Linked DNA regions of Duganella dendranthematis. The protein of the gene in region 1 interacts with the protein of each later gene in a pairwise test. Links are inferred from orthologs where the notes say so. Each region holds a gene or a part of one and is shown in the gene's direction. Other genes may lie near its edges. The genes, in order: HH213_RS01175 and HH213_RS02505.

Evidence for each region.
Region 2: the proteins of HH213_RS01175 (region 1) and HH213_RS02505 interact in binary tests that used the Escherichia coli proteins (3 or more experiments, as listed by UniProt). The link is inferred for Duganella dendranthematis from one-to-one orthologs.

The regions. Positions count from the first base shown.
Region 1 is NZ_CP051684.1:220,148-234,950, forward strand. What follows is about bases 7,193-10,157. They hold HH213_RS01175 (ATP-binding cassette domain-containing protein), read left to right. Parts: upstream 7,193-7,654; coding sequence 7,655-9,661; downstream 9,662-10,157. Other genes in these bases: prmB (50S ribosomal protein L3 N(5)-glutamine methyltransferase), read left to right, coding at 7,193-7,565; HH213_RS01180 (chemotaxis protein CheW), read right to left, coding at 9,672-10,151. Outside these bases: HH213_RS01130 (DUF4153 domain-containing protein), read right to left, coding at 1-607; dapC (succinyldiaminopimelate transaminase), read left to right, coding at 696-1,907; dapD (2,3,4,5-tetrahydropyridine-2,6-dicarboxylate N-succinyltransferase), read left to right, coding at 1,918-2,745; HH213_RS01145 (PilT/PilU family type 4a pilus ATPase), read left to right, coding at 2,770-3,912; HH213_RS01150 (glutathione peroxidase), read left to right, coding at 3,924-4,475; HH213_RS01155 (RNA 2'-phosphotransferase), read left to right, coding at 4,517-5,074; HH213_RS01160 (ArsC family reductase), read left to right, coding at 5,143-5,496; dapE (succinyl-diaminopimelate desuccinylase), read left to right, coding at 5,498-6,631; more of prmB, read left to right, coding at 6,678-7,192; alternative ribosome rescue aminoacyl-tRNA hydrolase ArfB, read left to right, coding at 10,266-10,661; HH213_RS01190 (Arc family DNA-binding protein), read right to left, coding at 10,680-11,006; HH213_RS01195 (sulfite exporter TauE/SafE family protein), read right to left, coding at 11,101-11,835; HH213_RS01200 (LysR family transcriptional regulator), read left to right, coding at 11,913-12,803; HH213_RS01205 (flagellar assembly protein A), read right to left, coding at 12,872-14,740. UniProt on the Escherichia coli protein: Genetic data indicate it may be involved in ribosome assembly or function.
Region 2 is NZ_CP051684.1:520,234-535,452, reverse strand. Bases 7,257-10,637 are described here. They hold HH213_RS02505 (2-oxoglutarate dehydrogenase E1 component), read left to right. Parts: upstream 7,257-7,581; coding sequence 7,582-10,437; downstream 10,438-10,637. Other genes in these bases: odhB (2-oxoglutarate dehydrogenase complex dihydrolipoyllysine-residue succinyltransferase), read left to right, coding at 10,513-10,637; HH213_RS02510 (LysR family transcriptional regulator), read left to right, coding at 7,257-7,367. Also shown: gltA (citrate synthase), read left to right, coding at 1-491; HH213_RS02545 (alpha/beta hydrolase), read right to left, coding at 564-1,550; HH213_RS02540 (PilZ domain-containing protein), read right to left, coding at 1,556-1,894; HH213_RS02535 (hypothetical protein), read right to left, coding at 1,928-2,284; HH213_RS02530 (hypothetical protein), read left to right, coding at 2,497-3,744; HH213_RS02525 (BlaI/MecI/CopY family transcriptional regulator), read right to left, coding at 3,755-4,132; HH213_RS02520 (leucine-rich repeat-containing protein kinase family protein), read right to left, coding at 4,151-5,440; HH213_RS02515 (MBL fold metallo-hydrolase), read right to left, coding at 5,516-6,349; more of HH213_RS02510, read left to right, coding at 6,450-7,256; more of odhB, read left to right, coding at 10,638-11,769; HH213_RS02495 (PspC domain-containing protein), read left to right, coding at 11,857-12,186; lpdA (dihydrolipoyl dehydrogenase), read left to right, coding at 12,190-13,620; cell division protein ZapE, read left to right, coding at 13,690-14,787; HH213_RS02480 (hypothetical protein), read left to right, coding at 14,805-15,219. UniProt on the Escherichia coli protein: E1 component of the 2-oxoglutarate dehydrogenase (OGDH) complex which catalyzes the decarboxylation of 2-oxoglutarate, the first step in the conversion of 2-oxoglutarate to succinyl-CoA and CO(2).

The DNA.
Region 1 (14,803 bases):
CGTTGAACCATGATTCTTCCAGCAATTTGTGTAAAAAATTCAGCTTCACCAGCATGAACAGGCTGGCGCCCATGTACAACACCAGGAACACCGCGCCGACGAAGAAGGCGGAGAACAGCAGCTGTATCGCCAGTTTCCACGCCACTTCAAAATATGTGTTGTAGCTGGCGATGCGCTTGCCGTCCTGCGCGCCGGCCATCACCAGCGCGTGGGCGATGAAGAAAAACACACAGCTAAAGACCACCAGCAGCATCGACGGCGAACCAATCGGCTTGTCGTTCCAGTTGGACAGGAAGGAATAGCTGTTCGTCCCGCGCCACACATCGTGCAGCGCCAGCACCAGCAGCACAGCCAGCGCCGCCAGCAACCAGGCAGCCGCCTGGCGCGGCGCCAGATGGCCAAGGCTGGAGACCAGCAATACCGGCACTATCAGCAGCACGGTCAGCAGCGGCGCCATCAGGTACGGCGCGGTGGCCGGCCAAGCCACATCGCGGCTGGCGGCGTATAGCCAATACAGCAGCAGTCCCTGCACCAGCCCCACCGCCAGCCGCGCCGCCATCACCTTGCGGCTGACCTGCGCCTCCAGCGCGATCTCGTTGTGTTCCATCTTTTCCGTCCAATGATGATGAATCCGATTATTTTAACAATTTAGCATGGATGACCGGGCAGGCGTGGAGGCGCTATAATCAAAGACTATGAATCCACTTCTCGACAAGCTGCATCCCTACCCGTTCGAAAAACTGCGTCTGCTGTTTGAGCAGGTTACGCCCGCCCCCGAGTACAAGGCCATCAGCCTTGGCATGGGTGAACCCAAGCATCCGACGCCCAAGTTCATCGAGCAGGCGCTGGCCGACAACCTGTCCGGTCTGGCCGTCTATCCCACCACCATCGGTTCGCCCGAGATGCGCGCCGCCATCGCCGGCTGGCTGGAACGCCGCTACAACCTGCCCAAGCTGAATCCCGCCACCCAGGTGCTGCCGGTGAACGGCTCGCGCGAGGCGCTGTTTGCGCTGGCCCAGGCGGTGATCGACAAGGACGCCAAATCGCTGGTGGTCAGCCCGAATCCGTTCTACCAGATCTATGAAGGCGCGGCCTACCTGGCCGGCGCCGAGCCGTACTTCATCAATTCCGACCCGGCGCGCAACTTCGGCTGCGACTACGACAGTATTCCGGCCGAGGTATGGCAGCGTGTGGCGCTGCTGTTCGTCTGCTCGCCGGGCAACCCGACCGGCGCCGTGCTGTCGCTGACCGACTGGGAAAACCTGTTCGCGCTGTCGGAACGCTACAACTTCATCATCGCCGCCGACGAGTGCTATTCCGAGATCTATCAAGGCGAACCGCCGCTGGGCGCGATGGAAGCGGCGCATCAACTGGGCCTGGCGACCATCGACAAACCGTATGCGCGCCTGGTGGTGTTCAGCAGCCTGTCCAAGCGCTCCAACGTGCCGGGCATGCGCTCGGGCTTCGTGGCCGGCGACGCCGACGTGCTAAAAAAATTCCTGTTGTACCGCACCTATCACGGCGGCGCCATGAGCCTCTCCGTGCAGGCTGCGTCGATCGCGGCGTGGAACGACGAAACCCATGTCGAACAAAACCGCGAACAATACCGCGCCAAGTTTAACGCCATCACGCCTTTGCTGAAGGAAGTGCTGGATGTCGAACTGCCGGACGCCGGCTTCTACCTGTGGGCTGACGTCAGCCGCACCGGCCTGTCCGACACCGAATTCGCCCAGCGCCTGTACGCCGAATATAATGTCACCGTACTGCCGGGCAGCTATCTGGCGCGCGAAGCGCATGGCGTCAATCCCGGCCGCAACCGCATCCGCATGGCGCTGGTCGCCGAAACGGCGGAAGGTCTGGAAGCGGCCCAGCGCATCGTCCAATTCTGCAAGTCCCTTAATAAATAAAGAGTCCATCATGAGCCAACAACTCCAGAACATCATCGAAACCGCCTGGGAAGACCGCGCGAACATCAACCCGTCCAACGGCGCCGCCGAACTGCGCGAAGCAGTCAACCACGTGCTGGCTGGCCTGGACGCTGGCACCATTCGCGTAGCCGACAAAGCCACCGGCGCCTGGGTAGTCAACCAGTGGGTCAAGAAGGCCGTGCTGCTGTCGTTCCGCCTGGAGAACAACGTGGTCCTGCCATCGGACGGCACCATGCAGTTCTACGACAAGGTGCCGACCAAGTTCGCCAACTACACCGCTGACGATTTCGCCAAAGGCGGCTTCCGCGTGGTGCCGCCAGCCGTGGCGCGTCGTGGTTCCTTCATCGCCAAGAACGTGGTGCTGATGCCGTCGTACGTCAACATCGGCGCCTACGTCGATGAAGGCGCAATGGTCGACACCTGGGCCACCGTCGGTTCGTGCGCGCAGATTGGCAAGAACGTCCACCTGTCGGGCGGCGTCGGCATCGGCGGCGTGCTGGAACCAATGCAGGCCAATCCGACCATCATCGAAGACAACTGCTTCATCGGCGCCCGTTCGGAAATCGTCGAAGGCGTGATCGTCGAAGAGAACTCGGTGATCTCGATGGGCGTGTACATCGGCCAGTCGACCAAGATCTACGACCGCGCCACCGGCGAAGTGACCTACGGCCGCGTGCCTTCGGGTTCGGTGGTGGTATCGGGTTCGCTGCCATCGGAAGACGGCAAGTACTCGCTGTACTGCGCGGTGATCGTCAAGCGCGTTGATGCGCAGACCCGCTCCAAAACCAGCATCAACGAACTGCTGCGCGGCGTTTAATGTAGTACAAACCGGAGATTCGCCATGGCCATGGACCGCCTGTTCCAGCTGATGAAGGAAAAAAACGCGTCGGACATGTTCTTCGCGGTGAACTCTCCGGTTCACATCAAGATCAACGGTAACCTCATCCCGATCAACCAGCAAAAGCTGGAGCCGGAAAACATCCATGCCCTGCTGGCGGAAATCGCCACGCCGGAGCAGATGGACGAACTGGCTGACACCAATGAATTGAATATGGGCGTGTCGGTGCCGAACCTGGGCCGCTTCCGCCTGTCGGCGTTCAAACAGCGCGGCAGCATTTCCGCCGTGTTCCGTTTTGTGCCCGCCACCATCCCGCTGCTGGCCGATTTGCAGCTGCCGCCGGTGCTGGCGGACCTGATCATGGAAAAGCGCGGCCTGCTGCTGCTGGTGGGCGCCACCGGCTCGGGCAAATCGACCACCATCGCCTCGATGCTGGATCACCGCAACGACCTGCGCTCCGGCCATATCCTGACGCTGGAAGATCCGATCGAGTACCTGTTCCGCAACAAGAAATCCATCGTCAACCAGCGCGAGATCGGCAGCGACGCCAAAGATTTTTCGACCGCGTTGCGCAACTCGATGCGCCAGGCGCCGGACTGCATTCTGATCGGCGAGATCCGCGACAAGGAAACCATGGCGGCGGCGCTGGCCTATGCGCAGTCGGGCCACCTGGTGCTGGCGACGCTACACGCCAACAACAGCTACAACGCGCTGAATCGCATCATCAGCTTCTATCCGATCGAGAATCGCCCTGCCCTGCTGCAGGATCTGTCGAGCGCCATCAAGGCGATTGTGTCGCAGCGGCTGGTGCGCTCGGTCAACGGCGGCACGCGTTCGGCGGCGGTGGAGGTGATGGTCAATACGCGCTATATCTCGGACTTGATCGAGAAAGGCGAAATCGGCCAGATCAAAGAAGCGATGGAGAAGAGTCTGTCACCCGGTTCGCAATCGTTCGAGCAATCGCTGCTCAAGCTGGTGCAAGATGGGCTGATCAGCCAGGACGAAGCGCTGGCCAACGCCGATTCGGCCACCAATCTGCTGTGGCTAATAAATAACGGCCCGGACAGCAAAACCGCCCAGGCCGAACCGGAGGCCAAGCCGCCCACCAGCGAAGCCTCCTTCACCGAATTCACCCTGAATACTTGATTGAGGTCCATATGAGCCAACCTGTCTACGACATTCCATTGCGCCGCATTGACGGCGAAGAGACCAGCATGGGTGCCTATCGCGGCAAAGTCGTGCTGGTGGTGAACGTGGCCTCCGCCTGCGGCCTGACGCCGCAGTACGAAGGTCTGGAAAAGCTGTACGAGGAAAAGCAGGCCCAGGGCCTGGTGGTGGCGGGCTTCCCAGCCAACGAATTCGGCGCACAGGAGCCGGGCACCAACGAAGAAATCGCCGCCTTCTGCACTAGCAAATTCAGCGTCAAGTTTCCGCTGTTTGAGAAGATCGTTGTCAAGGGTCCGGGCCAGCATCCGCTGTACCAGCGCCTGATCGAGGAACAGCCGCAGGCGCAGGAAAAGCCGGGCAGCGACTTCCGCGCCAAGCTGGCCGGTTACGGCATCAAACAGGACAACCCGACCGACGTGCTGTGGAACTTTGAGAAATTCCTGATCAGTAAAGACGGCAAGGTTGTCGGCCGCTTCGCGCCGGACACCACCACCGACGACGCCTTGCTGAAGGAAGCGATCGAACGCGAACTGCGCGCCTGATTGACGCGGCGGCGGATTGCATACTCAACACCAAAAATTTCATGAGTAAAAAGCAGCTGGGACATAGCAGCAAATTCCTATCGCTGATATTGCGGCATGCGCCCGAAACGATAGGCATCCAACTGGATAACAACGGCTGGGTGAGCATTTCGGCGCTGCTGAAACAGGCGGCGAAACATGATCATTCGATCAACCGTGCCAAGTTGGACGAGATTGTGGCAACGAGCGACAAGAAGCGCTTCGCCGTCAGCGACGATGGCCTGTCGATCCGAGCAAATCAGGGCCACTCCATCGCTAGCATCGACCTGGCCTTGCCGCCGGAGACACCACCCACCATCCTCTATCACGGCACGGCCAGCCGGTTCATTAATTCAATCAAGGCCGACGGACTGCGTGCAGGCTCGCGCAACCATGTCCATTTGTCGCTGAACCAGGAAACCGCAACTGCGGTCGGTTCGCGCCACGGCAAACCGGTCATCCTGCAAATCCGGGCCCAGGCGATGCAACAACATGGTCATTTGTTCTACATTTCCGATAACGGCGTCTGGCTAACCGCTGCGGTTCCAGTGGACTTCATTGACTTTCCCGCTGCCGTTTAAGCAGACTACAACTATCAGGCCGGGCGTGAGCCATGGTATCCTACCGGGTCCAACTTCCCCGACCTATCATGACCATTACCGTCTACGGCATCCCGAACTGCGATACCGTCAAAAAAGCGCGCACCTGGCTGGCCGAACATCAGCAGGAATTCGTGTTCCATGACTTTAAAAAGCAAGGCCTGAGCCGCGACATCGTCGCCGGCTGGCTGCAGCAGCTGTCGCGCGACGTGCTGGTGAACCGCAAGGGCACCACCTGGCGCGCGCTGTCCGATGAGCGCAAGGCATCCATCGTCGACGACGACGCGGCCATCGCGCTGATGCTGGAAAACCCGTCCGTAATCAAACGTCCGGTAATGGACAACAACGGCGCCTTCTCGGTCGGTTTCTCCGACGCGCAATACCAACAAATTTTCAATGGCTGATATGACTCCCTCCAAGACCCTGGCGCTGACCGAAAAACTGATCTCCCTGTCGTCCGTCACGCCCGACGACAAGGGCTGCCAGCAGCACCTGATCGACCTGCTGACGCCACTGGGCTTCGCCTGCGAGACCATCGAATCGAACGGCGTGACCAATCTGTGGGCGCGGCGCGGCACGACCTCGCCGGTGATGGTATTCGCCGGCCATACCGACGTGGTGCCGACCGGCCCGGTCGAGCAATGGCGCTCGCAGCCCTTCACGCCGACCCACCGCGACGGCAAGCTGTATGGCCGCGGCGCGGCCGACATGAAAACCTCGATCGCCGCCTTCGTCGTGGCCTGCGAAGAGTTCATCGCCAAGCACGCCGATCACAAAGGCTCGATCGCCTTCCTGATTACCAGCGATGAAGAAGGTCCGGCCACCGATGGCACGGTCATCGTCTGCAATCTGCTCAAAGAGCGCGGCGAGACGCTGGACTACTGCATCGTCGGCGAGCCAACCTCGGATGAAACGCTGGGCGACATGATCAAGAACGGCCGCCGTGGCTCGCTGTCCGGCAAGCTGACCATCAAGGGCGTGCAAGGCCACATCGCCTATCCGCAGCTGGCCAAGAACCCGATCCATCTGGGCGCGCCGGCACTGGCCGAACTGGCGGCCGAAGTCTGGGACCACGGTAACGAGTACTATCTGCCGACCTCCTGGCAGATGTCCAACATTAACGCCGGCACCGGCGCCAATAATGTGATTCCGGGCGAGATGGTGGTCGACTTCAACTTCCGCTTCTCCACCGCCAGCACCCACGAGGAGCTGAAACGCCGCGTGCACGCCATCCTGGACAAGCACCACCTCCATTACGACATCAAATGGGCGCTGAGCGGCTTGCCGTTCCTGACTCCGCGAGGCACCCTGAGCGATGCGCTGTCGGCGGCGATCAAGTCGGAAACCGGCGTTACCACCGAATTGTCGACCACCGGCGGCACTTCGGACGGCCGCTTTATCGCGCAGATCTGCCCTCAGGTGATAGAATTCGGGCCTCCCAACGCAAGTATCCACAAGATCGATGAGCATATCGAGCTGCGATTTGTCGATCCGCTGAAGAATATCTATCGCCGCACGCTGGAAAACCTGCTGACGTAAATAGCAGCGCGGCGTGGGCTCCGATGACCGTTTTACCGAGATAGCCATGAACACGACTCTATTCACCACGCCGCGCGACCTGCTGCGCTACGCCGTCACCCGCTTCAACACCGCCAAGCTGTTTTTCGGCCATGGCAGCACCGAAGCGTATGACGAAGCAGCCTATCTGATCCTGCACACGCTCAAGCTTCCGCTGGACCTGCTCGATCCTTTCCTGGATGCGAAGCTGCTGCCGGAAGAAGTGGCCGCGGTGCTGGCCGTGATCGACCGCCGCACCAACGACCGCGTGCCGGCTGCCTACATCACCAACGAAGCCTTCCTCGGCACCTACAAGTTCTACGTCGACGAGCGCACCATCGTGCCGCGCTCCTTCATCGCCGAACTGATTCCGGAATACTTCGCGCCTTGGGTCAACGAGCCTGAGAATGTGTCGAACATCCTGGAACTGTGCACCGGGTCCGGCTGCCTGGCCATCATGATGGCCGACGCTTTCCCGGATGCCGCCGTCGATGCGGTCGATATCTCGGCCGATGCGCTGGAAGTCGCCAAGCGCAACGTCGCCACCTACGAACTGGAAAACCGTCTGACGCTGATCCAGTCCGACCTGTACGCCAATGTGCCGAACAAGAAGTATGACCTGATCATCACCAATCCGCCTTACGTGAACTCGGCGTCGATGAGCAAGCTGCCGATGGAATACCGCGCCGAGCCTGAACTGGCGCTGGACGGCGGCAAAGACGGCATGGACCTGGTGCGCCGCATCGTGGCAGGTGCCGCCGAACGTCTGACCGACGATGGCCTGCTGATCGTCGAAATCGGCAATGAAAAGGAATACGCCGAAGCTGCATTTGGTGAACTTGGCCTGACATGGCTCACCACCAGCAATGGCGACGACATGGTCTTCCTGCTGACCGCCGACCAGTTGAAACTCTAAAAATAACCCGCGTCCTTCCCGCGCAGGCGGGAATCCATGCTGAGTATGGATCCCCGCCTCCGCGGGGACGACGGTATCGAGAACATGCAATGATCCGTTTTAACCAAGTAAGCCTGATGCGCGGCATAAAGCCGCTGCTGGAACAAGTCGACGTTACCCTCAACCCCGGCGACAAGATTGGCCTGATCGGCGCCAACGGCGCCGGCAAATCCAGCCTGTTCGCGATGATGCGCGGCGAGCTGCACCCGGACCAGGGCGATATCGACTTCCCGGCCAAGTGGCGTGTCGCCTACGTGGCGCAGGAAACCCCGCCGCTGGAACGCGCGGCGCTGGACTACGCCATCGATGGCGACGTCACGCTGCGCAAGCTGGAAGCCGAACTGGCGCGCCTGGAGTCCGAACCGGAAACCACCGAGAACGGCATCGCCATCGGTGAAATCTACAGCGAGCTGGCCGACGCCGACGCCTACACCGTGCAGTCGCGCGGCGAACAGCTGCTGCTGGGCCTTGGCTTCTCGCTGGACCAGATGCAGCAACCGGTGGCCAGCTTCTCCGGCGGCTGGCGCATGCGTTTGAATCTGGCGCAGGCGCTGATGTGCCCTTCCGACCTGCTGCTGCTCGATGAGCCAACCAATCACCTGGATCTGGACGCGATCATCTGGCTGGAAGACTGGCTGAAACGCTACCCCGGCACGCTGCTGATCATCTCCCACGATCGCGACTTCCTCGATGAAATCGTCAACGTCGTGGTGCACATCGATGAGCGCAAGCTGAAACGCTACTCGGGCAACTACTCGGCCTTCGAACGTCAGCGCGCAGCGCAGATGATCCTGGCCGCCGGCGCGCTGGAAAAGCAGCAGCGCAAACGCGCCCACCTGGAATCGTTCGTCAACCGCTTCAAGGCGCAAGCCTCCAAGGCCCGTCAGGCGCAGAGCCGCATGAAGGCGCTGGCCAAGATGGAAGAACTGGCGCCGTTGCGCGCCGCCGCCGAATTCTCGTTTGAATTCCGCGAGCCGCTGAGCGCACCGAATCCGCTGCTGGTGATGGAAGACGTCGATGCGGGTTACAAGATCGAAGACCAGGCGACCGGCGAGATCACGCACAAGACCATCGTCAACAACATCAACTTCTCGCTGCAGATCGGCCAGCGCATTGGCCTGCTGGGCGTGAACGGCGCCGGTAAATCGACGCTGATCAAGACCATCGCCGGCGACATCGCGCCGCTGACCGGCGAGTCAACCACCGGCAAGGGCCTGAACATCGGTTACTTCGCCCAGCACCAAGTGGAGATGCTGCGTCACGACGAATCGCCGCTGTGGCACTTGGCGAAGATCGCGCCGACCGTGCGTGAGCAGGAACTGCGCAACTTCCTGGGCGGCTTCAACTTCCCGGGCACCATGGTCACCAGCTCGATCGCGCCGTTCTCCGGCGGCGAGAAAGCGCGCCTGGCACTGGCGCTGATCGTCTGGCAGCGCCCTAACCTGCTGCTGCTCGATGAACCAACCAATCACCTGGATCTGGAAACCCGCGAAGCGCTGACCGAAGCGCTGGCGCAGTTCGAAGGCACGCTGGTGGTGGTATCCCACGATCGCCACCTGCTGCGCGCCACCACCGACCAGTTCATCATTGTCGCCGACGGCAAGCTGCAACCGTTCGACGGCGACCTGGATGACTACAAGGATTGGCTGTTCCAGACCAAGCTGGGTAAAGGCACCGACGTGCTGCCGGCGGCGGGCAAGGAAAACAAAACCGCGTTCCCGGTGCAGTCGCCGGTCGCGCCGGAAAAGGCTGCGGTTGACGCGCCGGTGGTCAACACCAAGGAACAGAAGCGCAAGGAGGCGGAAGAGCGCCAGCGCCTGTCCGCGCTGCGCAAGCCGCTGGAGCAGAAAATCAAGCGCCTGGACGAGCAGATCGCCAAGCGCACGACACAGAAGGCGGAAGTGGAAGCCAAGCTGGGCGAAGAGTCGATCTACGACGCCGCCAACAAGGCCAAGCTGAAGCAGCTGCTGGCCGACCAGACCTTCTTCAACAAGGACCTGGGCGAGCTGGAAGCCCAGTGGCTGGAGTTGAATGAGCAGATGGAAGCGCTCGGCTAAGCTTTAGCCGCTAGGCTGCCTGGCGGGCGCCGAACTGCACTTTGCGGATGGACATCAGCTTATCGATGTCCACCACGATCAAACGGCGTCCGTCCACCTCTCCCAACCCGATCAGATAATCCACCGCCGCCGCGCCGGCAATCGGTTCGATCTGGTCCAGCTTCAGCGCGACGATGTCCGTCACGCCATCCACCACCATCCCCATCACGCAGCTGGACAGCTTGAGAATGATCACGTCCGTCAGTGGATCATGCTGCGGCGGGCGCGGACCGAAGGCGATGCGCATATCGACGATCGGCATGATCACGCCGCGCGACACCACCACGCCGCTGATAATCTCGCCGTCATCTGACGAGAAGCGTTCCAATGCCTGTAACGGCCGCAGTTCCTGCACCTTGCTGAAATCCAGCGCGTAATCGAGTCCGCCGAGCCGGAATACCAGATACTGCTGCGCCTCAGCGGCGCTGGCCTGCGTGGTCGAGGAAGACATGTTGATCCTTTCGTTCGGAGAACAGCAAGTGCCATCCTAACCGCGCACGCCGTTGCTGGCGTTGACAGGCATCAACCTTCCCCGGCGCGTTGGCGTGTTTGCTACAATCGCCGCATGAACCAGATTAATCCCGATGAAGTGGAATTCACCGCCATCCGCGCCCAGGGCCCGGGCGGGCAAAATGTGAACAAGGTGTCGAACGCCGTGCATGTGCGCTTCGACATCGCTGCGTCGTCGCTGCCCGACCATATCAAGCAACGCATGCTGGCCCTGCGCGACAGCCGCCTTACGCGCGAAGGTGTGGTGGTGATGAAGGCGCAGCAGTCGCGCAGCCTGGGAGCCAACAAGCAGGACGCGTTACGCCGCCTTCAGGAGATGGTCGACAGCGTGGCCGTGCTGCCCGCAGTGCGCCGCGCCACCAAGCCTACGCTCGGGTCGCAGCGCCGGCGCCTGGAAGGCAAGAGCAAGGACGGCGAGAGAAAACAACTGCGCGGCAAGGTCGTCCTGTAACCACAGGTCGCTTGCCGCTCAGGCCTTCTTTTGCAGGAGGTCCGGATTCTGGTGAAGGTAGACATCCGCTGCCGCGCTGCCGGGATTGGCCGCCAGCGTCCAGTCGCCGCTCTTGATCTCGGCGGGTCGCTCGTCAAGCTGGCTGCCCATATTGACGCCAAAGCTGTAGCGCAGCTCCGGATTGCGCAACGAAAGCCGCTCCAGCGCTTCAAAGATGATGCGCACGTCAATTTCGTTTGAGCTGTCGGTGAGGCTTCGCTCCAGCCGCCCGACCAATTCGGCATTGACGCTGCGGCCAGCTTTGCCGGCTTCTGCCTTCAGCTTTTCGAACAGCGTGAAGGGCATACGGAATTGACTGCGGTAGATATTTGACATGGCGTTATCTTGGCATTAACCGGGAAAACTGGCTAGTGACAGGAAAACTTTAAATAGTGACACTTCATCTAAATTCATACAAAAGCCACGCCGCCAGCTGGTGCGCACCAAGCGCCAGCAAGGCAATGAAGAAGCAGCGACGGAACACCACTGGCGGCATCCGGCCCCGCAGCCACTGACCCAGTTGCATGCCGGCGAAGGCCGGAACCAGCGCCAGCAGAGATTGCCCTGCCGCCGTCACATGCCACTCACCGCGCGCGGCCAGCATGGCGGCCAGTGCCAGCGTGGAGACGGTGAAGGCCATGCCCATGGCCTGGATCAGATCCTCCTTGTCCAGATTGAGCGCTTGCAGATAAGGGGCCACCGGCATCACGAAAACGCCGGTCACCCCGGCCATGATGCCGGTGGCGGCGCCGGCCAGCGGCCCGGCCCAGCGTTCGGCGCGCGGCGCCACCCGCATGCGCCAGCCGGTCAGTCCAAGCACGCTGTAGGCCAGCAAGGCCACGCCGAGCACCGCGCCGCTCCATGCCGCCCCAGCCAGTAGCGGCGCGCAGCCAGTGCCCACACATACCGCCAGCAGCAGCCATCGCAAGCGCCGCCACAGCGGGTACAGCGCAGTCCCGGCCGCCAGCTGCCATACATTCGTAATCGACGAAGGCACAATCAATAGCGCCGCCGCCTCCAGTGGCGACATGTGCAGGGTCAGCAGTGCCACCGCGACCGTCGGTAAACCCATGCCGGTCACGCCCTTCACCAGGCCGGCCAGCACGAAGACAAGCGCAATAAATAAAGTATCCATGCCCGCTATTCTGCGCCGCCGGCACGCGCTTGAAAATCTGGCTTATACTGAGGCAGACTTCGGATTATCCATAGGCTATGCGCTTCGACCTGACCGATCTTAAGCTGTTCATCCATATCGCCGACAGCGGCAGCATTACGGCTGGCGCGCAGTTGGCGCATCTGGCGCTGCCCTCGGCCAGCGCCCGCGTGCGCGGCATGGAGGAAGCGCTGGACGTGCCGCTGCTGCAACGCGGCCGGCGCGGCGCCGAGCCCACCGAGGCCGGCCGCACGCTGCTACAGCATGCGCGCGCCATTACCCGCCAGGTGGAGGACATGCACGCCGATCTGGCGCAATTCGCTACCGGCTTGAAAGGCCAGGTGCGGCTGCTGTGCAATACCTCCGCCATGACCGAGTTCCTGCCGGACGCGCTGGCTGCGTTCCTGAAAACCCATCCGCAACTGAGCATCAACCTGGAAGAGCGCCTGAGCCGCGACATCGTGCAAGCGCTGGCCGACGGCGTGGCGGACATCGGCATCATCTCGGACGCGGTGGACCACGCCGCACTGCAAACCTTCCCCTTCCGCGACGACCCGCTAGTGCTGGCAATGGCGCGCAGCCATCCGCTGGCACACACGCTGGGACACAAGCGCCACATGGGGTTTGCCGATGCGCTGGACCACGACTTTATCGGCCTGGCCGGCGACAGCGCTTTTCAGCAGCAAGCTGTCGAACAAGCGGCCCGGCTGGGCCGCCGACTGCACTGCAAGATCCGCCTGCGCAGTTTTGAAGCGATGGCCCGCATGGCCGCCAGCGGCGCCGGCCTGGCGCTGCTGCCGGAAAGCGCCGCTCACCGCAGTCCGGACGAACTGCGCATCGTCAAGCTAAGCGACGCCTGGGCCGACCGCAAACTGCTGGTCTGCGTGCGCGACGAAGCCGCACTGCCCGGCTACGCGCGCGAGCTGCTAGCAGTTCTGCGGGCGGATTAGTGCCGTGTAGTGTGGATTAGTGCCGCTTAGTGCAGTCTAGCGCGAATTAGTATGGCGCGGCCGGCGCACTAGTTTTCAGCATACGGCGCCCAGTTGATCGGCCCCACCGGGCCTGAGTGCAGCACGGTCATGCCCGGCGTGGCGGTGCGCACCTTGGCTTTCAATTCCTTGGCCGGACGATCGTAGGGCGGCGGTTCGCCGGGCACAAAGCTCATGGTCCGCAGCAGCACGTCGCCGGTGATCAGCTCCACCGTGCAGCGCGAGCCGCGTATCAGCGCGGACTTCTGCCGCTGTACCTGATCGACCTCGCCCTGCGCCTGTTCCTGCTGCACCTGCGCCGCCTTGATCGCCAGCGAAATCTTCGCCACCTGGCGCAGCGACGGGCCGACCGCTTCCGCCATCTTCTGGAACAGCGGCAGCTGCTCCGGCGTCAGCACCACCTCGCGCTTGCGCACGCGCGTGGCCAGCGTCAGGTAGTTGCGCACTTCGGTCTGGCCGGTGATGGCGTCCATCTCGGCCTTGCGCGCATCCGCCTCGCGCGCCGCGTGCTGCACCTTGGGCTGCAACTCGGCGATCTTCTTGTCGAACTTTGTGGTATCCGGCACCAGCGCGTACAACAGCATCTCGTTCTGCTTGCGCGGACCGGCGTGCACAATCTCGATCTTGCGGGCGGCGATGGCGCAGCCTTCGGCCACCTTGATGACCACTTCATCGGCCATGATCTCGCAGTTACTGGCCTCGCCGATCACCACCCGGCTGCCGGAGATGATGCAGCTCTCGGCACGCGTCAGGGCCACCTCACCGCGCTTGGTTTGCAGCACCGCGCCGGATGCCACGCCACGCACGCGGATCGCGCCGTCGGCGTTGGTGACGGTGCCGCCCATCAGGTTTTTACTCAGCAGCACATCGCCACCGCGCGAGACGATATTCCCGAACACGTCGCCGTGGATGGTGATGTTGCCGCCTTCGACCATGCGCTGCTCCTGCACGTCGCCGAATTCCTCGTACTCGCCGGTCAGCTGCAAATTGCCGGTGGTGCGCGCGCTAACGCCTTCGCGGCTGATGATCTTGGGACCGATCGACAGGCGCTTGGTGGCCGGGTCCACACTCAGAAAACCTTCGACCGCCGACACCAAAAATTCACCGCCGCGCAGGTTCTCGATCACCGTACCATCGCCGGCCACGCTGGCCAGTTCGATATCCTTGGGCAGCGGCGGCTCCAGCACCAGTCCTGACAACTCATACCCGCGCACGCCCGCCGCGCGCGGCATCTTGCGCAGCAGCTTGACGTTCGGCTTCACCTGCGGGAAGCGGTTCTGGAACGATTGCAGATCCAGCCGGCCGTCGCCCATGTCCTTGGGCGCATTGCTGCGATGGATATCCTGCGACACTTCGACAATGGCGGCGTCCTTGCCCGGCACCGCGTTCAGGCGCCGCGCGACGATGATGCGCGCCAGCCGCCCGGTGGCAATGACGTCGCGCACCGCCGGCGCATCGATGCCGAAGCGGATGCCCTTGACCCACATATCAGCGACGAATTCGTCGAAGTTCAGGCGCGCCGGTTGCGGTGGCATGTCAGGGACGTCGAAGAACACCGGCTCGAAATAGTATTCCGCCTCGCCGTTGATGACCTTGACCGTCTTGTACAAGGCGCGGCGCGGCGCGTGGAATGGTTCGATGGAATCGGCGAAACGCAGCAGCGGCTGGTCGCGCAGGTTTTCCGGCAGATCCGGGCCAACGTTGTACAGCATCTTGCTGAACACCGCGTAATCCAGCCCGGCGAAATAGGCGCTGCCGAGGAACACCTGGCTGGCCGCCAAAGCGCAAGCCACCGCCGATGCATCGCCCTTGAAGAAGATGCCGTCGGCGCGCTTGACGATCGCTGTCGGGAGATCGCCTTCCGCAGTTGGTTCCAGCGCCGTCGCGTCGTCTGACACAGTCTAATCCCCAGGAAAATGTACGTCGGGCCAGCGCGCCATGGCGCGTCCCCTTCACTTTTT
Region 2 (15,219 bases), 300 kb from region 1 along the record:
GCGCCAACGAAGCGGCACTGAACATGCTGAAAGAAATCGGCTCGGTCGACAACATTCCTGCCTTCATCGCTCAGGTGAAAGACAAGAACTCCGGCGTCAAGCTGATGGGCTTCGGTCACCGCGTCTACAAAAACTTCGACCCACGCGCCAAGCTGATGCGTGAAACCTGCTACGAAGTGCTGGAAGAGCTGGGCCTGCAAGACGACCCACTGTTCAAGCTGGCGATGGAACTGGAAAAGATTGCACTGAACGACGAATACTTCGTGTCGCGCAAGCTGTACCCGAACGTCGACTTCTACTCGGGCATCGTGCAATCGGCGCTGGGCATTCCAGTGTCGCTGTTCACCGGCATCTTCGCGATGGCACGCACCATCGGCTGGATCGCCCAGTGGAACGAAATGATCGCCGATCCGGAACAGAAAATCGGCCGTCCACGTCAACTGTTCGTCGGCGCCACCGTGCGCGACGTACCACCGCTGGACAAGCGTTAATCTTTGGATTGACGTCGCAATAAAAAACGGGCTTCGGCCCGTTTTTTTTTCGTCTGACGTCGGGAGTGTTGCTTACTTGATCTGCGCCAGCACCTCGACCACCGCCTGGGTGACGGCGGCGGGTTTGTCGCCCTGGATGCCGTGCGATGCGCCGGGCACGACGCGCTGTTTGCCCTTGCTGGACAAGGCGGCGAGTTCTTTGTGGATTTTCTCGTTCTCGTCTTCCATCGCCTTGTTGACGGCGCTTTGCGGCTTGGACGGATCCATGTAAGGACTCACGCCGCGCGTCAAGACGACCAGCGGCAGGTCGCCGAACGGCTTGCGCAGGGCGCGCAACTGGTTGTCGCTGGTGTCGTAGGCGTTGGCTTCGTCGACCCGCGTGCGCCAGTAGGACTTGGTCATCATCGCCGCCTTGACCTGCTTGCCCAGCACCGGCCCGTAGTATTGCGCCGGGTCGCCGATGCAGCTGTCTGCCGCATCGCTGCCGGGTTTCATGCCTTTGTTCGCAGCGTCCAGACACTGCTGGTCGTGCTCCTTGACCATCGCATAGATCTTGTTGATGAAGCCTTGTGACGCCTTATTGCTGCGCGTGGTTTCGTCTTCGCTCTGCGGCTCGACCAGCACAAGTCCTTTCACCTCGCCGGGGTAGCGATAGCTGTACACCTGCACATTACTGCCGCCTAAGGAATTGCCGACCAACAGATACGGCGGCTTGATGCCTGCCACCGACAAGGCCTTGTGCAGATCCTCTGCCGCGTTTTCCGAGGTATTTGGGCGGGGAGCAGGATCACTGAAGCCGAAGCCGGCTCGGTCGTAGGTGCAGGCGCGCGTGTGCCTGGCCACCTCGGGCTGGACCTTGAACCATGCCCAGCCGGCATCGCCCGCCGGGCCATCGAAGACCACCGTCGTGCTGCCGGTGCCGGCGCAGAAAAGGTTGATGTAGCGGCCGCCGATATCGACGCGCTGATGCGGCTTGGCGAAAGCGTCAGTCGTGGGGAGTGCTGCAGCATGTGCCAGCAGCGGCAGGATAACAGGGAGCGCACAAACCAATTTCTTCATTTGAGTCATGTGTTCTGATTTTCCTGCAGCAGTTGGTGGAAAATGGCGCGGCTATCGTCGTCGATGCGGAGAAATTGCACGCCGGTCTTGAAGCCCAGTTCGGCGTCGGGATCGCTGTAGACGATCTGGCCCATGGCCAGCACGTTGTGGTCGGTGTCGCCCAGCTGCACCTTGAAGGACACCGCGCAGTATTGCGCCAGACGCAGCTGGCTGTCGGTTTGCAGGCTGATGCCGCCATGTGACAGGTCCAGCGTCTGGACGGTATGACGGGTCTCGTCGGTCATGGTCAGCGTGGCCGGCTGGCGGACCGTCTGGCGTCGGGCTGTGCGGGCTTTCTGCGTCATGATGCTACTGGAAGTTTGATTATGGAAAGATTATCACACTCTTCCATTGCGGCGGTCAGGACGTAGCACCAATAACCACCAACACAACACTCCCAGCGTCACTTGCGGCAAGTTGAACAGGAATTTGTCGAGCGTGACGTCGCGCCGCTGCGGCCAGGCGGTGTTGGCGGTCTCGGCGATGATGTTGGTGTGATAGAAGCAGGCCGCCAGCAGGAATAGCGCAGCGATGCCCCAGATGGCCGGCAGGCTGGTGATGCGATGGCGCAGCAGCGCCGCCACCGGATAGATCAGCACGCAGCAGAACACATACGCAAACAGATTGGCCGGCAGGTTGGCCAGATCGAAGTGGGGCAGCACCACCGGCACCGCGCAAATCGCAACTGCCAGCATTACGGCAAGGATGGGATGGGCGCGAGCGGCCACGACGACAAATGTGAGTTCATTATTCAAATTAGGTGGACAAGGGCACCATTGTAGCTGGGCTTTGTCTGCGTGATTCAGGTGTTGAAAAGATCTTGCGTTCGTGCAATACGGGAAAAGCTTAAGTTAAGCAAAATTGCCTTGTTCTTTCAACCTACGCATCGATTGAATGAGGAGCTCTGATGAAAATTTCCCTATCTGGCAAGTGGATGTTGGCGATAGTGTTTTTGTCGATGAATTGTGCTGCACCAGCGCTAGCGCAAAAAAACACGTTGTTTTCATTGCCAGTTACATCCGCAACTTACGCTATCAATGGTCAAGTGGATTGGGCGGGGGCGAATTTGGCCGACTGGAGTGGGCCAATTGTCGTTTTGATTAATCCCGGCGAGCCTATTAACCGAGATGGATGGCAGCTCAAAGATCTGGACTCTGCTTTTAACGAGCGTTCGGTTCTGGAAGAGTTGTCGCAAGTATTTGTCCAAGAAGGCATGGCTGTCGTGCGCTTCGATAATCCTGGCGTCGCCACACCACAAGAAATGTGTCGGCAGGTCGTATCAACCCAGGCCTTCGATGAGGAGAAGATGCAGCAATACTGCGTGAATACCGACATTTATGCTTCTTTGGCTGGCCCCAAATTGGTGGCAAGTATTGAGAGAGTTCTGAATCACGTTCAGAATTTAGCGCCCAAAAGCAAGCAACTCGCCTTGCTTGGCATTCGTGAAGGGATTGTGCATGCCGCCGCCATTGCTGAAAGGCAGAATATCAAGATCTCTGCATTGATTGCCTTAGGCGCGTCCGGTGAAAGTCCTAAGGCGACGATGCGTTGGCGCATAGTTGAAAGGCCGATAGGCATTCTTCCTTTATTCGATGCCAATCATGACCAAGTAGTGACAAATGATGAGATCGAGAAAGGATACCAAGCTGGAATCGGCAATTTTATTGCAATCGATGATTGGCTAAGCAGTGATGGCAAATGGACGCCTCAAACGCACCCGGAATTTGAGCGTTATTTCGAAGAGTGGTACGCAGGAGCACTTGAGCGATTTATACAGAGTGAGGATGAAGACGGTATTGGGGGGAACCGTGCAGTGCACGGTGTTTTCATCCCTTCAATAGCGGCCAGGATAAACAAGCAGTATTTTCTGGATGCCTTGTCGCCGCTCGATGTGATGCAGGAGAAGGCGATACCCGGTTTGTTTTTCTGGGGAGAGAAAGGAGATGAGATTAACCTTGTCCGGCAACAGGAATTGATCTCAGCTAAAACCAATGCTGGTGCATTTATTTGGTCTGAGATTTTCCCACGCCGTTATGCGCTGTTGTCAGCGCGCTCAAATAATGACTGGCCCGAGAAGCCGTTTATGCGCCGGTTGGCTGTGGGCAGCAGGGATTTTTTAGCTCAGTCATTAAGGCGTAGTGATGCAAAGAAGTGAGCAGATACGGCTACTTTTCCTGGTCCAGCAAGGCCTGGATTTCTTCGCGTTCTTTTTTGCTGACGTGGCCACCGCGCAGGGCGGCCAGGACCAGCGCTTTGCCGGAGCCGGCGAAAGCTTTCTGGATCAGGTCTTTCAGCAGATTGGTCTGGACCGAGTCCTGCTCCTGCACCGGCGAGTAGACGTGGGCGCGCTGGCTTTCGTCGCGGTTCAGCAGGCCTTTGGTGTGCATCACTTGCAGCACGCGCAGCACGTTGGCGTAGCTCGTCTCCGGACGCGTTTCCAGCGCGGCTTCGTGCACTTGCCGCGCCGTGGCGGGGCCGAGCGCGAACAGCAGGCGTAGCATCTCCAGTTCGGCAGCGGTCGGTTTGGGCAGATTGGTACTCATGGATGTAGAATAAAATATCTAGAACGGATTGTCTAGCTGTTCTTTGATGTCGTTGAAGTGCGGCAGGCCTTGCTGGCAGGCGGCTTGCAATTCACGCAACGCCGCTGGCGCACTGTCGCTGCGGTCCAGCAGTTCTTCCAGCAGGTTGCCGAAGGCGCGTACTTCCAGCGTTTGCAGTGCGGCGGCTTGCGGGCCGGCCGGGTCATAGAACGAGGCAGCGCCAAAGTCGCCCAGCAGGGTGTTCCCGTGCTCGTCGTGCAGGATGTTGTGGCCATACAGGTCGCCGTGCAGGATGCCGTGCGCGTGCAATTGCGCGGCGGCGGAGGCGATGCCACGGGCGATGCGCAAGGCGGCGGCCAGCTCGAAGCGTTTATCATCGGCGTAGATGTCGCGGGTGCAGCTATCCAGGCTCGGCGGCCCAGCCAGGTTGTGGAAGGCCGGCGAGATCAGCGACATCACCAGGCCGTGGGCGCCGTCGGGATGCCCTTCAACATGGCCAAGGATGGGAATCAGGTTGGGATGGCCGCCGGCGCCGAGGCAGGCTGCCATTTCGCTTAGCGGCGAGCCGTCGCTGGTCATGGCGCCTTTGAAGAGTTTGACGGCGACCGGTTCGGCGGCGTCAGCACTACGTTGCCAGTCGGCGCGGTAGATGACGCCGGATGCGCCTTCGCCCAGCTTGTCGCGCAGCGTCAGCATGGACCAGTCAATCGCGGCCGATGGTGTGTGGACCAGCGCGTCTTCATGCTGCTCGCTGAAGGGATTGCCGGCATAAGCCAGCCATGTCAGGCGCGGTAGCGATAGCAGCCAGTCCGGCAGCGCGCTCAGCTGGTTGCTGGCGATGCGCAGCAGTTCCAGTTTGTGCAGCTGCGCCATGGAGTCGGGCAGGGCGCGCAGGCGGTTCCCGGCCAGCATCAGCTTCTGCAACTGCGGACGTTCGCCCAGCGCGGCCGGCAATTCCTCGATCTGGTTATCGGTGAGTACCAGCCAGCGCAGTTGCGGTGGCAGCGCGGCAGCGGGCACATCGCGGATCTGGTTAGCCTTGAAGCCGACCATGGTGAGTGCCGCGCAGCCGCCTACGGCCGCCGGCAGTTCGGTAAATTGATTGTCCGAGCAGAACAGGATGCGCAGCTTGTGCAGCCGGTGCAGATCGTCCGGCAGCGACGACAGGGCATTGCCGGTCAGATCGAGGATTTCCAGCGTGTCGGCCAGCGCAAAGATTTCGCGCGGGAATTCGGTGAGGCCGCAGCGCATCGACAGGCGTTGGACGCCGGCCAGCGCGCCGCTGCGCAACTGCTGCAGAGTGTGCATGAGAGGGGACGGTAAAGACGACGGCGCAGTGTATCACTTCACCGTCATCGTTGGCGGCCGCTTAGCCCCTCGGGCTTACCACTTCATTTCGCCCTTGGCCACCTTGGCGCTGATGTCGAGCGCGCTTTCCAGTCCGGCGCTCGGGTACAGCGCTTTCATGCGGGCGATCAGCGCCGCCGAGTTGGCGGCCTTGGCGGTTTCCGCTTCAAACTTAACCAGGTAATTGCGGGTGTAGCTGACCGACTCCGGCGTCAGCGGCAGGCCCGGCGCAAAGTGGCCCGGCACCACGGTCGCCGGCTTCAAGGCGGCGATGCTGTCCAGCGTTGCCAGCCATTGCTTGCGCGAGGCTGGCGTTTGCGAGTCGGCGGTCCACACGTGCAGGCCGTTGAACACCGCCACGCCGCCCACCACCGCCTTGATCGACGGAATCCAGACGTAGTGCTGTTCGATCTTCAGTGTTTGGCCTTCCAGCGTCAGGTCGCCTTTCAGTGGCTGCGGCACGATTACTTCCTTCGGCGCGTTGTCCTTCAGGATTGGACCCCAGTAGGCGACCTTGGCGTCCTTCTTGGCCTGAATGCCGGCGATAACGTGCGGCAGCGCGACCAATTTGGCGTCCGGGAAGGCGGCGTGGATGACGTCCAGGCCGAAGTAGTAGTCCGGGTCGTCGTGGCTGATATAGATGGTGGTCAGGTGCTTGCCGCTCGCCTTGATCTTATCGGCCAGTTTCACCGCCTCTGCGCGCGAGAACTGGGTGTCGAGCAGCACCGCATCCTTGTCGCCGGTCACCAGCACCGAGGCCACCGGGAAGATGGCGGCTTCGCCAGGATTGAACACTTCCAGCTTCAGCGGCGCCGCTTGGGCGCTGATGGCGGTGGCGAGGGCGGCGGTCAGCAGGGCTTGTTTGAACATGGTCACTCCAGAAAAGTAAGAATGCCGCCATCTTAAATTTCTCAAACCGATAGAAAAATACGGTAATCTGGCTTTGTTAATTGCATATATCGGACGAATCATGGATCGCATCACTGCCGCCCGCGTGTTTGTCAGCATTGCCGAGCGCGGCAGCATGATCGCCGCAGCCGACGCATTGGATATGTCGCGAGCCATGGTCACCCGCTATCTGGCCGAGATGGAAGAGTGGGCCGGCGCCCGTCTGCTGCACCGGAGCACCCGCCGCCTGAGCCTGACCGACGCCGGCGACCTGACGCTGGCGCGTTGCCGCCGCATGCTGGAACTGGCGGACGACATGGCGGTGTCCGCTGGCGTCGATGCCGACACCCCCGGCGGCCTGCTGCGCATCACCTGTTCGCAGGCGCTGGCGCAGGCGGAGCTGCTGGGCGCCATCAGCGAATATCTGAAGCGCTACCCGCGCACCGCGGTCGACCTGCAGATGAGCAACCGCGCCGTCAACCTGATCGAGGAGCGCATCGACCTGGCGCTGCGCGTCACCAACACGCTGGAGCCCAACCTGGTCGCGCGCCAGCTGGGCGTGTGCGATTCGGTGGTGTGCGCCGCACCATCGTATCTGGATCAGCATGGCACACCGCAGCTGCCGCAAGACCTGGCCGCTCACAACTGCCTGACGTACACCTATTTTGGCAAAAGCCTGTGGCAATTTACCGATGCCGACGGCGCGGCGCTGTCGGTGCCGGTCAGCGGCAATCTGTCGGCCAACGAGGACTTCATCGTGCTGAAGGCGGCGGAGCAGGGCGGCGGCATTGCGCTGCAGCCGCTGTACAGCGCCGGCCCGCTGATCCGCGCAGGCAAGCTGGTGGCGTTGCTTCCTGGATACACTCCCTTAAGTATGGGAATCTATGGCATTTACACTTCGCGCCAGTACATGTCGCCGGCCTTGCGCGCCATGCTGGACTTATTGTTAACGTGGTTTGGCAGCGAGCGGCAGAGCCAGCATCGGCGCGGCTTAAGTTAGCATTAATGCTGCAAGTTTCATCGGTATTTTTCCGCACATATGGTTGTTGGGATACAATACCGGTGCTATGCTGAAGGACCCGTTTTAGGTAAGACCCGAACAAAAGCCCTTCCCCCACAACTTGATGTGCAATCCGCTAACCGGTCAGGCCGTGTCGCGGAAGGTTAGACCAACCCGCTAATTCCTCGCGAAACGCGAAGAAAGGTGAGCAAGAATGATGCAACAATATACGTCCAACTCCTACCTGTTTGGTGGGAACGCCCCGTACGTTGAAGAACTGTACGAAGCGTATCTGAACAACCCAGGCTCGGTGCCAGATAACTGGCGCTCCTATTTCGACGCCATGCAACACGTGCCGGCTGTCGATGGTTCCAACAAACCGGACGTCGCCCACGCCTCCGTGATCGCCTCCTTCGCCGAGCGCGCCAAAGCTGGTCCAATCCGCACCGTTACCGCCTCGGCCGATGCCGAAATGGGCCGCAAACGCGTCGCCGTGACCCAGCTGATCGCTGCTTACCGCTATCTGGGTTCGCGCTGGGCCAACCTGGATCCGCTGCAACGCCAGGAACGTCCAAGCATCCCTGAGCTGGAGCCAAGCTTCTACGGCTTCACCGATGCCGACATGGACACCGTGTTCAACGTCAGCAATACTTACTTCGGGCCAGAGACCGCGACCCTTCGCGACCTGCTCAATTTCCTGCGTGATACCTACACCCGTTCGATCGGTGCAGAGTACATGTACATTTCCGACCCGGCCGAAAAGCGCTGGCTGCAAGAACGTCTGGAGTCGATCCGCTCGACCCCGAACTTCACCCCGGAAAAGAAAAAACACATTCTGGAGCGTCTGACGGCGGCCGAAGGCCTGGAACGTTACCTCCACACCAAATACGTCGGCCAGAAGCGTTTCTCGCTGGAAGGCGGCGAAACCTTCATCGCGTCGATCGACGAGATCATCCAGCGCGCCGGTGAAAAGGGCGTGCAAGAGATCGTGATCGGCATGGCCCACCGCGGCCGTCTGAACGTACTGGTCAACACCCTGGGCAAAGCGCCGAAAGACCTGTTCGAAGAATTCGAAGGCAAGCACGGCGACGACCTGCCGGCCGGTGACGTCAAATACCACCAGGGCTTCTCGTCGGACATCTCGACCGTTGGCGGTCCGGTCCACCTGTCGCTGGCGTTCAACCCGTCGCACCTGGAAATCGTCAACCCAGTCGTTGAAGGTTCGGTCAAAGCCCGTATGGATCGCCGCGGCGACCACGGCGGCAAACAAGTGCTGCCGATCCTGGTACACGGCGACGCCGCATTCGCCGGCCAGGGCGTGGTCATGGAAACGCTGAATCTGGCGCAAACCCGTGGCTATGGCACCGGCGGTACCGTGCACATCGTCATCAACAACCAGATCGGTTTCACCACCTCCGATCCGCGCGACGCCCGTTCGACCATCTACTGCTCGGACGTGGTCAAAATGATCGAAGCACCGGTGCTGCACGTCAACGCCGATGATCCTGAAGCCACCGTGCTGGCATCGCAAATCGCGATGGACTACCGCACTGAGTTCGGCAAGGACATCGTGGTCGACATCATCTGCTTCCGCAAACTGGGCCACAACGAGCAGGACACCCCAGCGCTGACCCAGCCGCTGATGTACAAGAAAATCGGCCAGCACCCAGGCACCCGCAAGCTGTACGCGGACAAACTGGTTGCCCAGACCGTGATCGCGGCCGATGGCGGCGAACAGCTGCAAGCCGCTTTCCGCGACGCCATGGACGCCGGCAAACACACCGTCGATCCAGTCATCTCCAACTTCAAGAACAAGTACGCGGTCGACTGGCTGCCGTTCCTGAACAAGAAATGGACCGACGCTGCCGACACCGCCGTGCCGCTGACCGAACTGAAACGTCTGGCCGCGCGCATCACTACCGTGCCGGAAGGCTTCAAGGTCCACTCGCTGGTCGAGAAGGTACTGGGCGACCGCGCTGCCATGGGCCGTGGCGAACTGAACCTGGACTGGGGCATGGGCGAACACCTGGGCTTCGCGTCGCTGGTATCGTCGGGCTACGCCATCCGCCTGACCGGTCAGGACGCCGGCCGTGGTACCTTCACCCACCGTCACGCCGTGCTGCACGATCAGAACCGTGAACGTTGGGATGCCGGCACCTACGTGCCGCTGCAAAACGTCGCTGAAGGCCAGGCGCCATTCACCGTGATCGACTCGGTGCTGTCGGAAGAGGCAGTGCTGGGCTTCGAATACGGGTACTCGACCGCCGAGCCAAACACGCTGACCATCTGGGAAGCCCAGTTCGGCGACTTCGTCAATGGCGCCCAGGTGGTGATCGACCAGTTCATCAGCTCCGGCGAAGTGAAGTGGGGCCGCGCTTCGGGTCTGGTGATGCTGCTGCCACACGGCTACGAAGGCCAGGGTCCAGAGCACTCGTCGGCACGTCCAGAGCGTTTCCTGCAACTGTGCGCAGACAACAATATGCAAGTGGTACAGCCGACCACCGCGTCGCAGATCTTCCACGTGCTGCGTCGTCAGATGGTGCGTCAGTTCCGCAAGCCGCTGGTAGTCATGACGCCGAAATCGCTGCTGCGTAACAAGGATGCAGGTTCGCCACTGTCGGAACTGGCCAAAGGCGCGTTCCAGACCGTGATCGGCGAAGTCGACGAGAGCATCGACGCCAAGAAAGTCAAACGCGTGATCGCCTGCTCGGGCAAGGTCTACTACGACCTGGTCAACGCGCGCAAAACCCGCGGCCAGAGCGATACCGCCATCGTGCGTATCGAACAGCTGTATCCGTTCCCGCACAAGGCCTTCGCTGCCGAACTGAAAAAGTTCCCAGCGGCGACCGAAGTGGTGTGGGCGCAGGATGAGCCGCAGAATCAGGGCCCATGGTTCCAGATTCAGCACAACATCTTCGAGAGCCTGGAGTCGGGCCAGCGTCTGGCGTATGCCGGCCGCCCAGCTTCCGCATCGCCAGCGGTCGGTTACTACGACAAGCACTACGCTCAACAGAAAGAGCTGCTGGAAACCGCTTTCTCGAAGCTCAAAGGCTTCATTCTGACGAAATAAGTTTTAATTTATTGAACGGAGCGCCGTCCTGCTACGCGGGGCGGCGCCGCAAAAACAAATAACGGAGTTTTTCAAATGGCAAAAATCGAAGTCAAAGTTCCTCAGCTGTCGGAATCGGTCGCAGAAGCAACCATGCTGACGTGGCATAAAAAAATCGGTGACACCATCACCCGCGACGAAAACCTGATCGACATCGAAACCGATAAAGTGGTTCTGGAACTGCCAGCACCGGCCGCTGGCGTCCTGGTGGAAATCATCAAGGGCGACGGCAGCACCGTAGTGGCTGACGAATTGATCGCCATCATCGATACTGAAGGCACCGCCGCCGCCGTTGCGCCAGCCGCTGCCCCGGCTGCCGCCGCTCCAGCCGCCGCTGCTGCACCAGCCGCTGCCCCAGCCGCAGCCACCGGTGGTTCGAAAGGCGACGTGGCGATGCCAGCCGCCGCCAAGATCCTGTCGGAAAAAGGCCTGAGCGCTGGCGATGTCGCCGGTTCGGGCAAAGACGGCCGCGTGACCAAGGGCGACGCCCTGGCCGCCGGCGCCAAAGCGCCAGCCGTTGCACCACTGGCCGCACCAGCCGCCAAGCCAGCACTGGCACAAGTGGCCGCACCAGCCGCCGCCAACCTGGGCGACCGTCCTGAAGAGCGCGTGCCGATGAGCCGCCTGCGCGCCCGTATCGCCGAGCGACTGATCCAGTCGCAATCGACCAACGCCATCCTGACCACGTTCAATGAAGTGAACATGGCGCCAGTGATGGAACTGCGCAACAAGTACAAAGACAAGTTCGAAAAAGAGCACGGCGTCAAGCTGGGCTTCATGTCGTTCTTCGTTAAAGCCGCTGTGGCCGCGCTGAAGAAATACCCAATCATCAACGCTTCGGTGGATGGCAACGACATCGTCTACCACGGCTACTTCGACATCGGTATCGCTGTCGGTTCGCCACGTGGCCTGGTGGTGCCGATCCTGCGCAACGCCGACCAGATGTCGATCGCTGAAATCGAAAAGAAAATCGGCGAATTCGGCGCCAAAGCCAAAGACGGTAAGCTGACCCTGGACGACCTGACCGGCGGCACCTTCTCGATCTCGAACGGCGGCACCTTCGGTTCGATGCTGTCGACCCCGATCATCAACCCACCGCAATCGGCGATCCTGGGCGTGCACGCGACCAAAGACCGCGCTGTGGTGGAAAACGGCCAGATCGTGATTCGTCCAATGAACTACCTGGCAATGTCCTACGACCACCGCATCATCGACGGCCGCGAAGCCGTACTGGGTCTGGTGGCCATGAAGGAAGCGCTGGAAGATCCTGCACGTCTGCTGCTGGACCTGTAATAAGTACCGGCGACCCCGGTAGACCGGGGTCTGACCCCGTACGGGGTCAGACCCCAGGCTTGCAGGGGTTAACTAGGAGGATCATGAATGAGCGTTGCGGAAGAAATCAAACGTTTGCATGAACTGCACCAGGCGGGCGCGCTGTCGGACGAAGAGTTCGCGGCCGCCAAGGCCCGGCTGCTGAACAGCGGTCCCACACCGGGCCTCGGCGGCGACGCCGATCTGTGGCGCCTGCGCCGCTCGCACACCGACCGCTGGCTCGGTGGCGTCTGTGGCGGCCTGGCGCGCGTCAGCGGCGTCGAGTCGTGGATCTGGCGCTTGCTGTTTGTGCTGTTCGTCTGCACCTTTGGTTTCGGTCTCGCCATCTACATTCTGCTTTGGATCTTCGTTCCAGAAGACGAACTGATTGGAAATTAAAAAATGAGTAAACAATTTGACGTAGTAGTTATCGGCGCCGGTCCTGGCGGTTACATCGCCGCGATTCGTGCTGCCCAGCTGGGTTTCTCGGTTGCTTGCGTGGACGCGTGGGAAAATGAAAAAGGTGGCCCGGCGCCAGGCGGCACCTGCACCAACGTTGGCTGCATCCCGTCGAAAGCGCTGCTGCAATCGTCGGAACACTACGAGCACGCCGGTCATGCGTTCAAGGAGCACGGCATCGATGTCGCCGGCCTGTCGCTGAACCTGCCGCAAATGATCAAGCGCAAGGATAACGTCGTCAAGCAAAACAACGACGGCATCCTGTTCCTGTTCAAGAAAAACAAAGTCACCTTCTTCCACGGCCGCGCTGCGTTCGCTGGCGCCGCCACCGCTGACGGCTACCCGCTGACGATCTCGGCGCCTGCCAACGAGACCATCAACGCCAAGCAAGTCATCGTGGCCACCGGTTCCAACGCCCGTGCGCTGCCAGGCGCGGAGTTCGACGAACAACTGATCCTGTCGAACACCGGCGCGCTGACCATCGGCGACGTGCCGAAGCAGCTGGGCGTGATCGGCGCCGGCGTGATCGGCCTGGAAATGGGTTCGGTATGGCGTCGTCTGGGTGCTGAAGTGACCGTGCTGGAAGGTCTGCCGACCTTCCTGGGCGCCGTGGACGAGCAGATCGCCAAGGAAGCCAACAAGCTGTTCACCAAGCAGGGCCTGAAGATCAACCTGGGCGTCAAGATCAACAAGGTCACCAAGGGCGACAACAACGTCACCGTTGAATTCGACAACGCCAAGGGCGAAGCCAACACCGCCGTGTTCGACAAGCTGATCGTCTCGATCGGCCGTACCCCGAATACCGACGGCCTGGCTGCTGACAAAGTCGGTCTGGCGCTGGACGAGCGCGGTTTCGTGGCCGTCGACGGCGACTGCAAAACCAACCTGCCAGGCGTGTGGGCAATCGGCGACGTGGTACGTGGCCCGATGCTGGCGCACAAAGCGGAAGAAGAGGGCGTTGCCGTGGCCGAGCGTATCGCCGGCCAGCACGGTCACACCAACTTCAACACCATTCCTTGGGTGATCTACACCTCGCCGGAAATCGCCTGGGTCGGCAAAACCGAACAGACGCTGAAGGCCGAAGGCGTGGCATACAAAGCCGGCACCTTCCCATTCCTGGCGAACGGCCGCGCACGCGCGCTGGGCGACACCGCCGGTATGGTCAAGTTCCTGGCCGATGCCAACACCGACGAAATCCTGGGCGTGCACATCATCGGCCCAATGGCGTCGGAACTGATCTCGGAAGCCGTTGTCGCGATGGAGTTCAAGGCTTCGGCTGAAGACATCGCGCGCATCTGCCACGCTCACCCATCGCTGTCGGAAGCCACCAAAGAGGCGGCACTGGCGATCGACAAGCGTACGCTGAACTTCTAAGCTGGATTTGTTGTAGCTAGCAGGGCGGGCCACCATGGCCCGCCGTTTTTATTTGCGCAGATTGAAACCATGAACGTCGAAGAGTACTACCACCACGCGCTGGCCCAGCGCGACTACAAGGCCGATGAGGCACAACAGCGCGCGATCACCCGTCTGCAGCAATGCTATGACGAGTGGGTGGCCTACAAGGGGCAGCGTTCCAGCACCTTCAAGCGCCTGATCAATCGCCCGGCCGTGCCGAAAGGCGTGTACATGTGGGGCGGAGTGGGACGTGGCAAGTCGTTCTTGATGGACAGCTTCTACTCGGTGGTGCCGCTGGTGCGCAAGACGCGTTTGCACTTCCACGAATTCATGCGCGACGTGCACCGTCAATTGGACGAACTGCGGGGCGTGGCCGATCCGCTGGACGAAGTGGCCAAGCGCATCGCCAAGAAATACCGGCTGATCTGCTTCGACGAGTTCCACATCTCGGACGTGGCCGACGCCATGATCATGTACAACCTGCTGAAGGCGCTGTTCGACAACGGCGTGTCCTTCATCATGACCTCGAATTACGATCCGGAGCTGCTGTATCCGGATGGCCTGCATCGCGACCGCATTTTGCCGACCATCGCGCTGCTGTACGAAAAGCTGGACGTGATGAACATCGACGCCGGCATCGACTATCGCGGCCGCGCGCTGGAGCAGGTCGAGGCGTATTACACGCCGCTCAACGCGCAGACCGACAAGGCGCTGCGCGACGCCTACGCCAGCGTGGCCGAAACCGCCGACGAAGATCCGGTGATCCGCATCGAGGCGCGCGAAATCCGCGCGCTGCGCCGCGCCGGCACCATCATCTGGTTCGACTTCAACACGCTGTGCGGCGGCCCGCGTTCGCAGAATGATTACCTGGAAATCGCCAGCCGTTTCCATACCGTGATATTGTCAGGGGTGCCGATGATGTCGGCGTCCATGTCGTCCGAAGCACGCCGTTTCACCTGGCTGATCGACGTGTTCTACGACCAGGGCGTCAAGCTGCTGATGTCGGCGGAAGTGGAGCCGGAAGAGCTGTACACCAACGGCGCCATGGCCAACGAATTCCATCGCACCGTGTCGCGCATCGTCGAGATGCAGTCGCGCGAATACATGGACCGCGAACAGCGCGCTGCGGCCGCATCGCTGTCGTAAGTCACAGGATTTAGAATATGAAAGCACTGATTACCATGATGGCCATGCTGGCGGCGACGATGTCGGCCGCCGTGGCCCAGAACGTTCAGACCGTGGAGCAGGCCAATGCCGCGCTGGTGAAAGTGGCACAGGACCGCGCCGCCATCACCGACGAATTCGCCGCCAGCGAGCGCGAATGCTCGGCCCGCTTCTTCGTTACCAACTGCATGGACAAGGCCAAGGAAAAACGCCGCGCGGCGCTGGCCGAGGTACGCGTGCGCGAAGTCGACGCCGAGCACTTCAAGCGAGCCGACTCGGTCGCCAAGCGCGACGCCGACCTGGCCGACCGTGCCCGCAAGGACGCCGACGAAGCGATGCTGCGTTCCGCCCAGCCGCCGAAAGCCCCGAAGGAAGAGCACGAAGCGGCGAAACCATCGTCCGGCCCCCGTCTGG